3 regions of the Segeticoccus rhizosphaerae genome follow, and region 1 is predicted to be linked to each of the others. Evidence: predicted binding sites of a transcription regulator. Region 1 holds the regulator's gene; each other region holds the start of a gene.
What was found. The regulator HrcA, encoded in region 1, represses chaperone genes, less so after heat shock. The targets are predictions, from matches to a motif close to TTNGCACTCGNNNNNNNCGAGTGCNAA.
Positions count from the first base shown of each region.

Region 2: FCN22_RS02820 (FmdB family zinc ribbon protein) is a predicted target of HrcA. The motif match lies at 1,919-1,945, and genes of this name have one in related genera.
Region 3: groL (chaperonin GroEL) is a predicted target of HrcA. The motif match lies at 1,741-1,767, and genes of this name have one in related genera.

Region 1 is NZ_SWMA01000014.1:42,754-46,025, forward strand. It holds gene FCN22_RS11300 (DUF3097 domain-containing protein) at 1-687, opposite strand, end outside; gene hrcA (heat-inducible transcriptional repressor HrcA) at 902-1,927, shown strand; gene dnaJ (molecular chaperone DnaJ) at 1,992-3,113, shown strand; gene FCN22_RS11315 (16S rRNA (uracil(1498)-N(3))-methyltransferase) at 3,123-3,272, shown strand, end outside.
Region 2 is NZ_SWMA01000002.1:284,332-287,603, forward strand. It holds gene FCN22_RS02810 (penicillin acylase family protein) at 1-267, opposite strand, end outside; gene FCN22_RS02815 (potassium/proton antiporter) at 356-1,873, shown strand; gene FCN22_RS02820 (FmdB family zinc ribbon protein) at 2,007-2,390, shown strand; gene FCN22_RS02825 (S-methyl-5'-thioadenosine phosphorylase) at 2,570-3,272, shown strand, end outside.
Region 3 is NZ_SWMA01000005.1:190,855-194,126, forward strand. It holds gene groL (chaperonin GroEL) at 1-1,581, opposite strand, end outside; gene napA (nucleoid-associated protein NapA) at 1,973-2,260, opposite strand; gene FCN22_RS06335 (pyridoxal phosphate-dependent decarboxylase family protein) at 2,382-3,272, opposite strand, start outside.

The sequences.
Region 1 (3,272 bases):
CGGCCACCGCTCCCAGCCCAGCCGAGCCGGCCGCACCGACTGCCACACGTCGATGTAGGGGTGGCCGACGATGAGCACGTGCGGCGAGAACCTCCGCAGCGCCCGGGCTTCCTCGACGAGCCGGGTCTCCTTGCTGCCGGGCACGAGGTGGTCGACGAGCACCCCCATGCGGCGTCCGGGTCCCGGCTGGAAGTCGCGAATCACCGCCGCCAGGTCGTCGACCCCCTCGAGCAGCTCGACGACGATGCCCTCGATGCGCAGGTCGTCGCCCCAGACCTTCTCGACCAGCTCCGCGTCGTGCCGGCCCTCCACGAAGATCCGCGACCCCGACGCCACCCTCGCGCGCGCACCGGCCACCGCCCGCGACCCGCTCGCGGTCCGCGCCGCTTCTGCCCTCGCCCGACCCAGCGCTTGGCGGCTGGCCGCCGTGGGCGGCGTCAACACCACAGGGGCGCCGTCGAGCAGGAACCCGGGGCCGAGCGGGAAGCCCTTGCTGCGGCCACGGCGGTCCTCGAGGTGGACGACCTGCATGCCGCCGGCCTTCTCGACGCGCACGACCGCGCCGCACCAGCCCGTCTCGACGTCCTCGACCACGAGCCCGTGCTCGGCCTCCACCTCGCGGGCCCGCCCGCGCCGGGGAGCGCGCCAGTCGCCGGAGAGCACGTCGGAGCCATATCGGTCGGTCACGACAGGCGAGCGTATGTCGTGCCGGTCACCCGGCCGCGCAGGCCGGTCTCGGGCGTGTCCGCGAGGAGGGGAGGGACGACGTAGACTTGGCACTCGGCATACCTGAGTGCCAAGGTGCGTTGGCGTGAGTGACGACCAGTGGCCGCACACCCCCTCAGGTGAGCCTGCCGGCGGGACCGCGGACCGGAACGAGCATCGGGTGGGAGGTAGGCCCATGAGCGAGGAGCGACGTCTGGCGGTGCTGCGCGCCATCGTGCAGGACTACGTCCACACCTCGGAGCCGGTGGGTTCCAAGGCGCTGCTCGAGCGCCACCAGCTCGGCGTCTCGGCCGCCACCATCCGCAACGACATGTCGGCGCTCGAGGAGGAGGGGCTCATCGCCGCGCCGCACACCAGCGCCGGCCGCATCCCGACCGATGCGGGCTACCGCCTCTTCGTCGACCGGCTGGCCTCCATCAAGCCGCTCAGTGCGGCGGAGCGGGTCGCCATCGCGAGGTTCCTGGAGGGGGCGGTGGACCTCGACGACGTCGTCGACCGCACCGTGCGCCTGCTGGCGTCGCTCACCCACCAGGTCGCCGTCATGCAGTACCCCTCGCTCACGCGTTCCTCCGTCCGGCACATCGAGCTCGTGCCCATGACGGCCCGGCGGTTGATGGTGGTGCTCATCGTCAACACCGGGCGGGTCGAGCAGCGGATGATCGACGCCACGCGCGACATGTCGACGCCGGAGGGCCAGCGGCTCGTGGCAGAGCTGCGGCAGCGCATCAACGAGCTCGCCGTCGACCGCCGGCTCGGTGATGCCGCGGCAGAGCTCGAGTCGCTGCCGGGCAGGTTCGAGCCCGACGACCGTGAACTGGTGCGGGCCGTGGTCGGGTCGCTGGACGACGCCCTCGTGGAGGAGCGCGAGGAGCGCGTGGTGCTTGCGGGCACCGCCAACCTGGCCCGGTCGGGCACCGACTTCCCCCTGTCCATCGGGCCGGTGCTCGAGGCGCTCGAGGAGCACGTCGTGCTGCTGAAGCTGCTCGGCACCATGGGCCACGACGAGGAGGCCGTCGCGGTCCGCATCGGCGCCGAGAACCCGCACGCCGGCCTGCAGTCGACCTCGGTGGTGAGCACCGGTTACGGCACCGGACGAGTCGCCGGTCTCGGCGTCCTCGGTCCGACCCGCATGGACTACCCCCTGACAATGGCTTCGGTCCGGGCCGTGGCGCGCTACGTCTCCGACATCCTCGAGTCGTGACGCGCGTCCGGTCCGCCGATCCCGCCGCCCCAGAACTCCGACCAGCCCCTGAGAAGGACACCTGTTGAACGACTACTACGAGGACCTCGGCGTCAGCCGTGACGCCAGTGCCGAGGAGATCAAGCGCGCCTACCGCAAGATGGCGCGCAAGCTGCACCCTGACGTCAACCCCGGTCCCGAGGCCGAGGAGAAGTTCAAGCGGGTCTCGCAGGCGTATGACGTGCTGTCCGATCCGAGCAAGCGCGCGGCGTTCGACCGTGGCTCCGACCCCTATGGCGGCGCTGCGGGTGGCTTCGGCCAGGGCTTCTCGTTCAGCGACATCATGGACGCCTTCTTCGGTGGCGCCGCGGCCGGCCAGCGTGGCCCGCGCTCCCGGCACCAACGCGGTCAGGACGCCCTGGTCCGCCTCGACATCGACCTGCACGATGCCGTCTTCGGCGGGGAGCAGGAGGTCACCATCGACACCGCGGTCGAGTGCTCGACCTGCCACGGCGACGGTTCGCAACCGGGCTCCGGCACCCGCACCTGCGACATCTGCGGCGGCCGCGGCGAGGTGCAACAGGTCCAGCGCTCGTTCCTGGGCCAGGTCATGACCTCCCGTCCGTGCGTGGCCTGCCAGGGGTTCGGCACCGTGATCAGCAACCCGTGCTTCGAGTGCTCCGGCGACGGCCGGGTGCGGACCCGGCGCACCCTCAAGCTGAGGGTGCCTGCCGGTGTCGACACAGGCACCCGCATCCAGCTGGCCGGCGAGGGTGAGGTCGGGCCCGGCGCCGGACCGGCCGGCGACCTCTACGTCGAGATCAACGTGCGCCCGCACGAGGTCTTCCAGCGACGCGGCGATGACCTGCACTGCACCATCGAGCTGCCGATGACCGCTGCGGCGCTGGGCACGAGCCTCAAGCTCGACACCCTCGACGGCAAGAGCGACCTGGACATCGCGGCCGGGACCCAGTCGGGCGACGTGGTGACCATGCGCTCGCTCGGGGTGACCCATCTGCGCGGCAGTGGCCGCGGCGACCTCATCGCACACATCGAGGTGCAGACGCCGACCCGGCTGGATGCCGAGCAGGAGGAGCTGCTGCAGCGGCTGGCCGAGCTGCGCGGGGAGGAGCGGCCGGAGGGTCGGCTGACGCCCAACTCCCACGGCCTCTTCGGCAAGCTGCGCGGCGCCTTCATGGGCAAGTAGCACGGCCGCATGACCGCCCCGCTGTTCTTCCTCGACGAGGGTCGGCTGAGCGACACGGCTGCCGGCGACGAGGTCCGGCTGACCGGCGACGAGGGCCGCCACGCGGCGACCGTCCGACGGCTGGCCGTGGGTGAGGCCGTGCTGCTGGCCGACGGCAGC
Region 2 (3,272 bases), on a different contig from region 1:
CATCTCGAAGAACCGGTCCTGGGCCGCGACGTAACCCTGCGCGCGGAAGAGGTCGTCCGCGTTGTCCGCGTAGATCTGCGGCACCCCCCGGTCGTCCCGCAGCACCGACACCGAGCTGGTCAGGCCGGAGACGGTGATCTCGCCCGACGTCTGCGGAAAGGAGCGGCGCACCAGGCCGATCGCGAGGACGGCAGCGACCACCGCCACGACCAGGAGGAGAGCGAGAGCCGAGATTCCGATGCGGCGCAGGAGCCTGGGACGAGACACCCTGCGAGACTAGGCCACCGAAAGCCCCGCTCAGCGCACGCAGGGCACGCTCAGGTCGGCCCGGGGACGTCCTGGAGAGGAGGGTCTGGTGCTCGCGACGCCAGTGCCCCCTGCGTTCACTCTGGACGACCTGACACCGGTGCTCCTGCTCGGCACCCTCGTGCTGCTCGTCTCGGTCGCGGCCGTGCGTTTCGCGGTCCGGGCCGGCCTGCCGACGCTGCTGCTCTACCTCGCGATCGGGCTGGCCATCGGCAACGAGGGTCTCGGCATCCGGTTCGACTCGGCGGAGCTGACCCAGGTGCTCGGCTACAGCGCGCTCATCCTCATCCTGGCCGAGGGCGGACTGACCACGTCCTGGGCAGGCATCCGCTCCGCGGTCGCCCCCGCCGCCGTGTTGTCGACCATCGGCGTCGTCGTCTCCGTCGTGGTCGTCGGGTTCGCGGCGCACTGGATCCTCGACGTGTCCCTCGAGATCGGCTTCCTCGTGGGCGCCGTGGTCTCCTCCACGGACGCGGCCGCGGTCTTCTCGGTGCTACGGCGGGTCCCGTTGCCCGCTCGGCTGTCCGGTGTGCTCGAGGCGGAGTCCGGCTTCAACGACGCGCCGGTCGTGCTGCTGGTCGTCGTCCTCGCCCACCAGGCGGTGCCGGGCGCCGTGCACGACCCGGCGTGGCAGCTGGTCCTCATCGCCGCCGGAGAGCTGGCGGGGGGCGCAGCGGTGGGGCTGGCGGTCGGCTTCCTCGGCGGCTTCGTCATGCGCCGCGCAGCGTCGACCTCCTCCGGCCTGTTCTCCATCGGGATCCTCTCGCTCACCGTCCTCGCCTACGCCGTGGCGGTCGAGATCCACGCCAGCGGCTTCCTCGCCACCTACGTCGCCGCGCTGGTGCTGGGCAACATCGCCCTGCCGCACCGGCCGGCGATCCGTGCGTTCGCCCAGGCGATGGGCTGGCTGGCCCAGATCGGGCTGTTCGTGCTGCTGGGGCTCGAGGCGTCGCCGTCCCAGCTCGTCCCACAGATCGTCCCCGCCATCGCCATCGGCCTGGTGCTGCTGCTCGTGGCCCGTCCGGCGTCGGTGCTGTTGTCGATGCTGCCGTTCCCGATGCCGCTGCGTGAGCAGCTCTTCCTGTCCTGGGCAGGGCTGCGTGGCGCGGTGCCCGTCGTGCTGGCGACCGTCCCGCTCACGGTGGGCACACCGCATACCGGGTGGCTGTTCAACCTCGTCTTCAACCTCGTCATCATCTTCACGATCGTCCAGGGCCCGGCCCTGCCGTGGGTGGCCCGGCGGCTGGGCATCACCGGCGACCACCACACGGTGGACCTCGAGCTGGAGACCACGCCCCTGGAGGAGCTGGGCGCCGACGTGCTCCAGGTGCAGGTCGGGCCGGAGTCGCAGCTGCACGGCGTGGAGGTCTTCGAGCTGCGGCTGCCGGTGGGAGCCAACGTGACGCTGATCGTGCGCGACCGGGAGGCGTTCGTGCCGGATGCCCGCACGCCGCTGCGCCGCGGCGACTCGCTGCTGATCGTGACGACCGGTGCGGCCCGAGGCCGGGCCGAGGCGCGGCTGCGGGCGGTGAGCGAGCGGGGGCGGCTGGCGGGGTGGAACCAGTGACCTCAGCGCGCACGCGGTCGAAGGCAGCCTGCGCGGCGTCGTAGACTGGCACTCGACCCGTGACAGTGCCAGCTCCACCTCGGTGAGGCGACCGACCGGGTCACAGCTGGCACCAGCACAGATGGAGGAGCACGTGCCCACCTATGACTATGCCTGCACCGAGTGCGACCACCGGTTCGACATCGTGCAGGCCTTCACCGACGACTCGCTGACCGTCTGCCCCCAGTGCGGGGGCAGGCTGCGCAAGGTCTTCGGCGCGGTCGGCGTCGTCTTCAAGGGTTCCGGTTTCTACCGCACCGACTCCCGGGCGAGCTCGAACGGCTCCAGCTCGGGCGGGTCGAGCTCGAGCACGTCCAACGGTGCCCATTCCGAGAAGTCCGGCGGCGACAAGACCACGTCGACGACCTCGTCGAACGGCTCCGAGAGCGCGAACGGTTCGTCCTCGAAGTCCTCCAAGGGCTCCGACGCGTCGAAGGCCGCCACCAAGAGCACGACGAAGGCCGGCTCCGCGGCCTGACCGGGCGGCCTGATCGGGCGGCCGCCGACGGATGGGGACCACCGACGGGTGGGCGCCCACCGACGCCACGGCCACGTCGTGCGCACCTCGCTCCACAGGGCCGCCCCGCCGGAGCCCTTGTCCACAGCGAATCTGCCGGCAGCCCGCCTCGCGGGAGCGCCTGACTAGCCTCGGGTGCCATGACGACACAGGCTGTGCCCACGGCCGGGCACCAAGACCCGATGCTGCGCGCGGAGATCGGCGTGATCGGCGGGTCCGGCTTCTACCAGTTCCTCACCGACACCCGCTCCGTCCCGGTCTCCACGCCGTTCGGCCCGCCGAGCGACGACGTGGTCGTCGCCGAGGTGGAGGGGCGGCGCGTCGCGTTCCTGGCCCGGCACGGCCAGGGGCACCGGTTCCCCCCGCACCGGGTCAACTACCGCGCCAACCTCTGGGCGCTGCGGGCGGTCGGGGTCCGGCAGGTGCTGGCGCCGTGTGCCGTGGGTTCGCTGCGGTCCGAGCACGGGCCGGGCACCGTGGTGGTGCCCGACCAGGTGGTCGACCGCACCTGGGGCCGGCCGCACACCCTTTATGACACCGAGGGTCCGGTCGTCCACGTGGGTTTCGCCGATCCCTACTGCCCGAGGGGACGATCGACCGTGCTTGCCGCCTCGGCCGAGTCGTCCGTCAACACGGTCGACGGCGGCACCCTGGTCGTCATCAACGGACCGCGTTTCTCCACGCGCGCCGAGTCGCAGTGGCACCAGCAGGCAGGCTGGTCGGTCGTGGGCATGACCGGTATGCCGGAGGCGGCCATCGCCCGCGAGCTCGCGCTGTGCTTCACCACGCTCGCGCTGGTGACCGACCACGACGCCGGCGTGGAGGGCGGCCCGGCCGTGACCC
Region 3 (3,272 bases), on a different contig from region 1:
TGCGGCCTTCTCCGGCTTGTCGGCGACGACTGCCTCGGTGGTGAGGAACAGCGCGGCGATCGACGCAGCGTTCTGCAGCGCGGACCGGGTCACCTTGACCGGGTCGTTGATGCCGGCAGCCAGCATGTCGACGTATTCGCCGGTCGCGGCGTTGAGGCCGTGGCCGACCTCGAGCCCGCGCACCTTCTCCGCCACGACGCCACCCTCGAGACCGGCGTTGATCGCGATCTGCTTGAGCGGCGCCTCGATGGCGACCTTGACGATGTTGGCACCCGTGGCCTCGTCGCCGACCAGGTCGAGCTTCTCGAAGGCGGTCTTGCCCGACTGGATCAGAGCCACGCCACCACCGGCGACGATGCCCTCCTCAACCGCAGCCTTGGCGTTGCGCACCGCGTCCTCGATGCGGTGCTTGCGCTCCTTGAGCTCCACCTCGGTGGCCGCACCCGCCTTGATGACGGCGACGCCGCCGGCGAGCTTGGCCAGCCGCTCCTGCAGCTTCTCGCGGTCGTAGTCCGAGTCGGAGTTCTCGATCTCGGTGCGGATCTGGCTGACCCGACCGGCGATCTGGTCGGCGTCGCCAGCGCCCTCGACGATGGTCGTCTCGTCCTTGGTCACGACGACCTTGCGCGCCTTGCCCAGCATGTCCAGCTCGGTCGACTCGAGCTTGAGGCCGACCTCCTCGGAGATGACCTGGCCACCGGTGAGGATGGCGATGTCGGCCAGCATGGCCTTGCGACGGTCACCGAAGCCGGGGGCCTTGACGGCCACGGACTTGAAGGTGCCACGGATCTTGTTGACCACCAGGGTCGACAGGGCCTCGCCCTCGACGTCCTCGGCGATGATCACCAGCGGCTTGCCCGACTGCATGACCTTCTCGAGCACCGGCAGCAGGTCCTTGATGCCGCCGATCTTGGAGTTCACGACGAGGACGTAGGGGTCCTCGAGCACGGTCTCCATGCGCTCGGTGTCGGTGACGAAGTAGTGGCTGATGTAGCCCTTGTCGAAGCGCATGCCCTCGGTCAGCTCGAGCTCCAGACCGAAGGTCTGGCTCTCCTCGACCGTGATGACGCCTTCCTTGCCGACCTTGTCCATCGCCTCGGCGATGAGCTCGCCGATCGCCGGGTCACCGGCGGAGATGCCGGCGGTCTGGGCGATCTGCTCCTTGGTCTCGACCTCACGCGCCGAGGTCAGCAGCTGCTCGGCCACGGCCTCGACGGCCTGCTCGATGCCGCGCTTGAGGGCCATGGGGTTGGCGCCTGCCGCAACGTTGCGCAGACCCTCCTTGACCATGGCCTGGGCGAGCACCGTGGCGGTCGTCGTGCCGTCACCGGCGACGTCGTCCGTCTTCTTGGCAACTTCCTTGACGAGCTCGGCGCCGATCTTCTCGTACGGCTCCTCGAGCTCGATCTCCTTGGCGATGCTCACACCATCGTTCGTGATGGTGGGGGCACCCCACTTCTTCTCCAACACGACGTTGCGGCCCTTGGGGCCGAGGGTCACCTTGACAGCGTCGGCGAGGGTGTTCATGCCCCGCTCGAGACCGCGGCGAGCCTCCTCGTCGAAAGCAATGGTCTTGGCCATGTGCGGTGGTTCCTCCCACACGAATACGGTTTGAGTGACCGCGCGTCGCCCGCGACGGACGAACCGGATCCCGCAGGCTCAGGTCCCCTGCGCTCTCCGGTCCTCGACGAACGGTCGAGTCATTCTGTCACTCTCGGGGTGAGAGTGCTAAAGCAATGATTAGCACTCGACCCCCTCGAGTGCAAATGCCAAGCCCCCGCGAGGAATCTTCGCGAGGTTTGGCGCCCTCCTGGGGGCCGAAACCTCACGAAGATCCCCCCGGGAAGTGGGGCTCGCGCGCTCCGGGCCTCGCTGCGCTCGATCCTCACGCGCTCGTCGTCAGACCTGCTTGATTGGTCTGGCTCCTCGCGCGCTCCGGGCCTCGCTGCGCTCGATCCTCACGCGCTCGTCGTCAGACCTGCATACCGAGGCGGCGGGCCGACCGGGCCCGCTGGCGGCTCGCGCGCAGCCGACGCAGCCGCTTGATCAGCATCGGGTCGGCCTCGAGGGCCGCCTGGCTGTCGATCAGGGAGTTGAGCACCTGGTAGTAGCGGGTGGAGCTCATGTCGAACAGCTCGCGGATCGCCTGCTCCTTGGCGCCGGCATACTTCCACCACTGGCGCTCGAAGGCGATGATCTCGCGATCGCGCTCGCTCAGCTCGTCGGTGGACGTGCTCTCGGCCTGCGCTGCGGTGTTCATGCGACCTCCCTGGGTGACGTGCCCGCCCATCCTAGCGCGCGAATGACAGCCATGTGATTCCCTGTCCGGTTCCGCCGGTATGCCGCCCGCACACGTCAAACTGTTCATCACCTCGAGCGCCTCATGCCATCGAGCCCAGGATGGCCGTGATGTCGTCCTCACGGGTCAGCGGGTTGACGATGGCGAACCGCGCCAGGGTCTCGCCGTCGTGCGAGGTCGGCACCACGAAACCCTCCTGACGGTCGAGCAGGCCGTCACTCCACTCCTGGTAGTCGGCCGGACCCCACCCCAGCCGCCGGAACACCACGACGGTCAGGCCGGCGGGATGGACCTGCTCGACGTAGTCCCGCCGCTCGATCTCCGCCTCGGCGAACCGGGCCACCTCCAGCGTGCGCTCGACCGCGTCGGTGTAGGCACGGGTGCCGTTCGCCGCCAGCGAGAACCAGAGCGGCAGGCCGCGGGCCCGCCGGGTCAGGCCGACCGAGTAGTCCGACGGGTTCCACTCCGGCCGGTCGGTGATCACGTCGAGGTAGCTGGCCTTCTGCGTGTGCGCGGCGCGGGCGAGAGCCGGCTCGCGATAGAGCAGGGCACAGCAGTCGAAGGGGGCGAACAGCCACTTGTGCGGGTCGACGATGAACGAGTCGGCCCGCTCGACCCCGGCATACCGGTCGCGGATCGACGGCGCAGCCAGGCCCGCGCCGCCGTAGGCCCCGTCGACGTGCAGCCACACCCCGAACTCCCCACACACCTCCGCGACCGACGCGAGGTCGTCGATCACCCCGAAGTTGGTCGTGCCGCAGGTCGCGACGACGGCGAAGATCGTCTCCGGGCCCTCCTGCTCGAGGACCGCCCGGAGCGACTCCCCGGTCATCCGCCAGTGCTCGTCGACCGGCACGGGGACCAGCTCGGCGTCCATGACGTGGCAGGCAGAGGCGATGGACGAGTGCGACCCGGCCGTCGCGGCCACCTTCCACGGCCGCGGGCCCTCGCCGGTGCGTCCCTGCTCGGTATG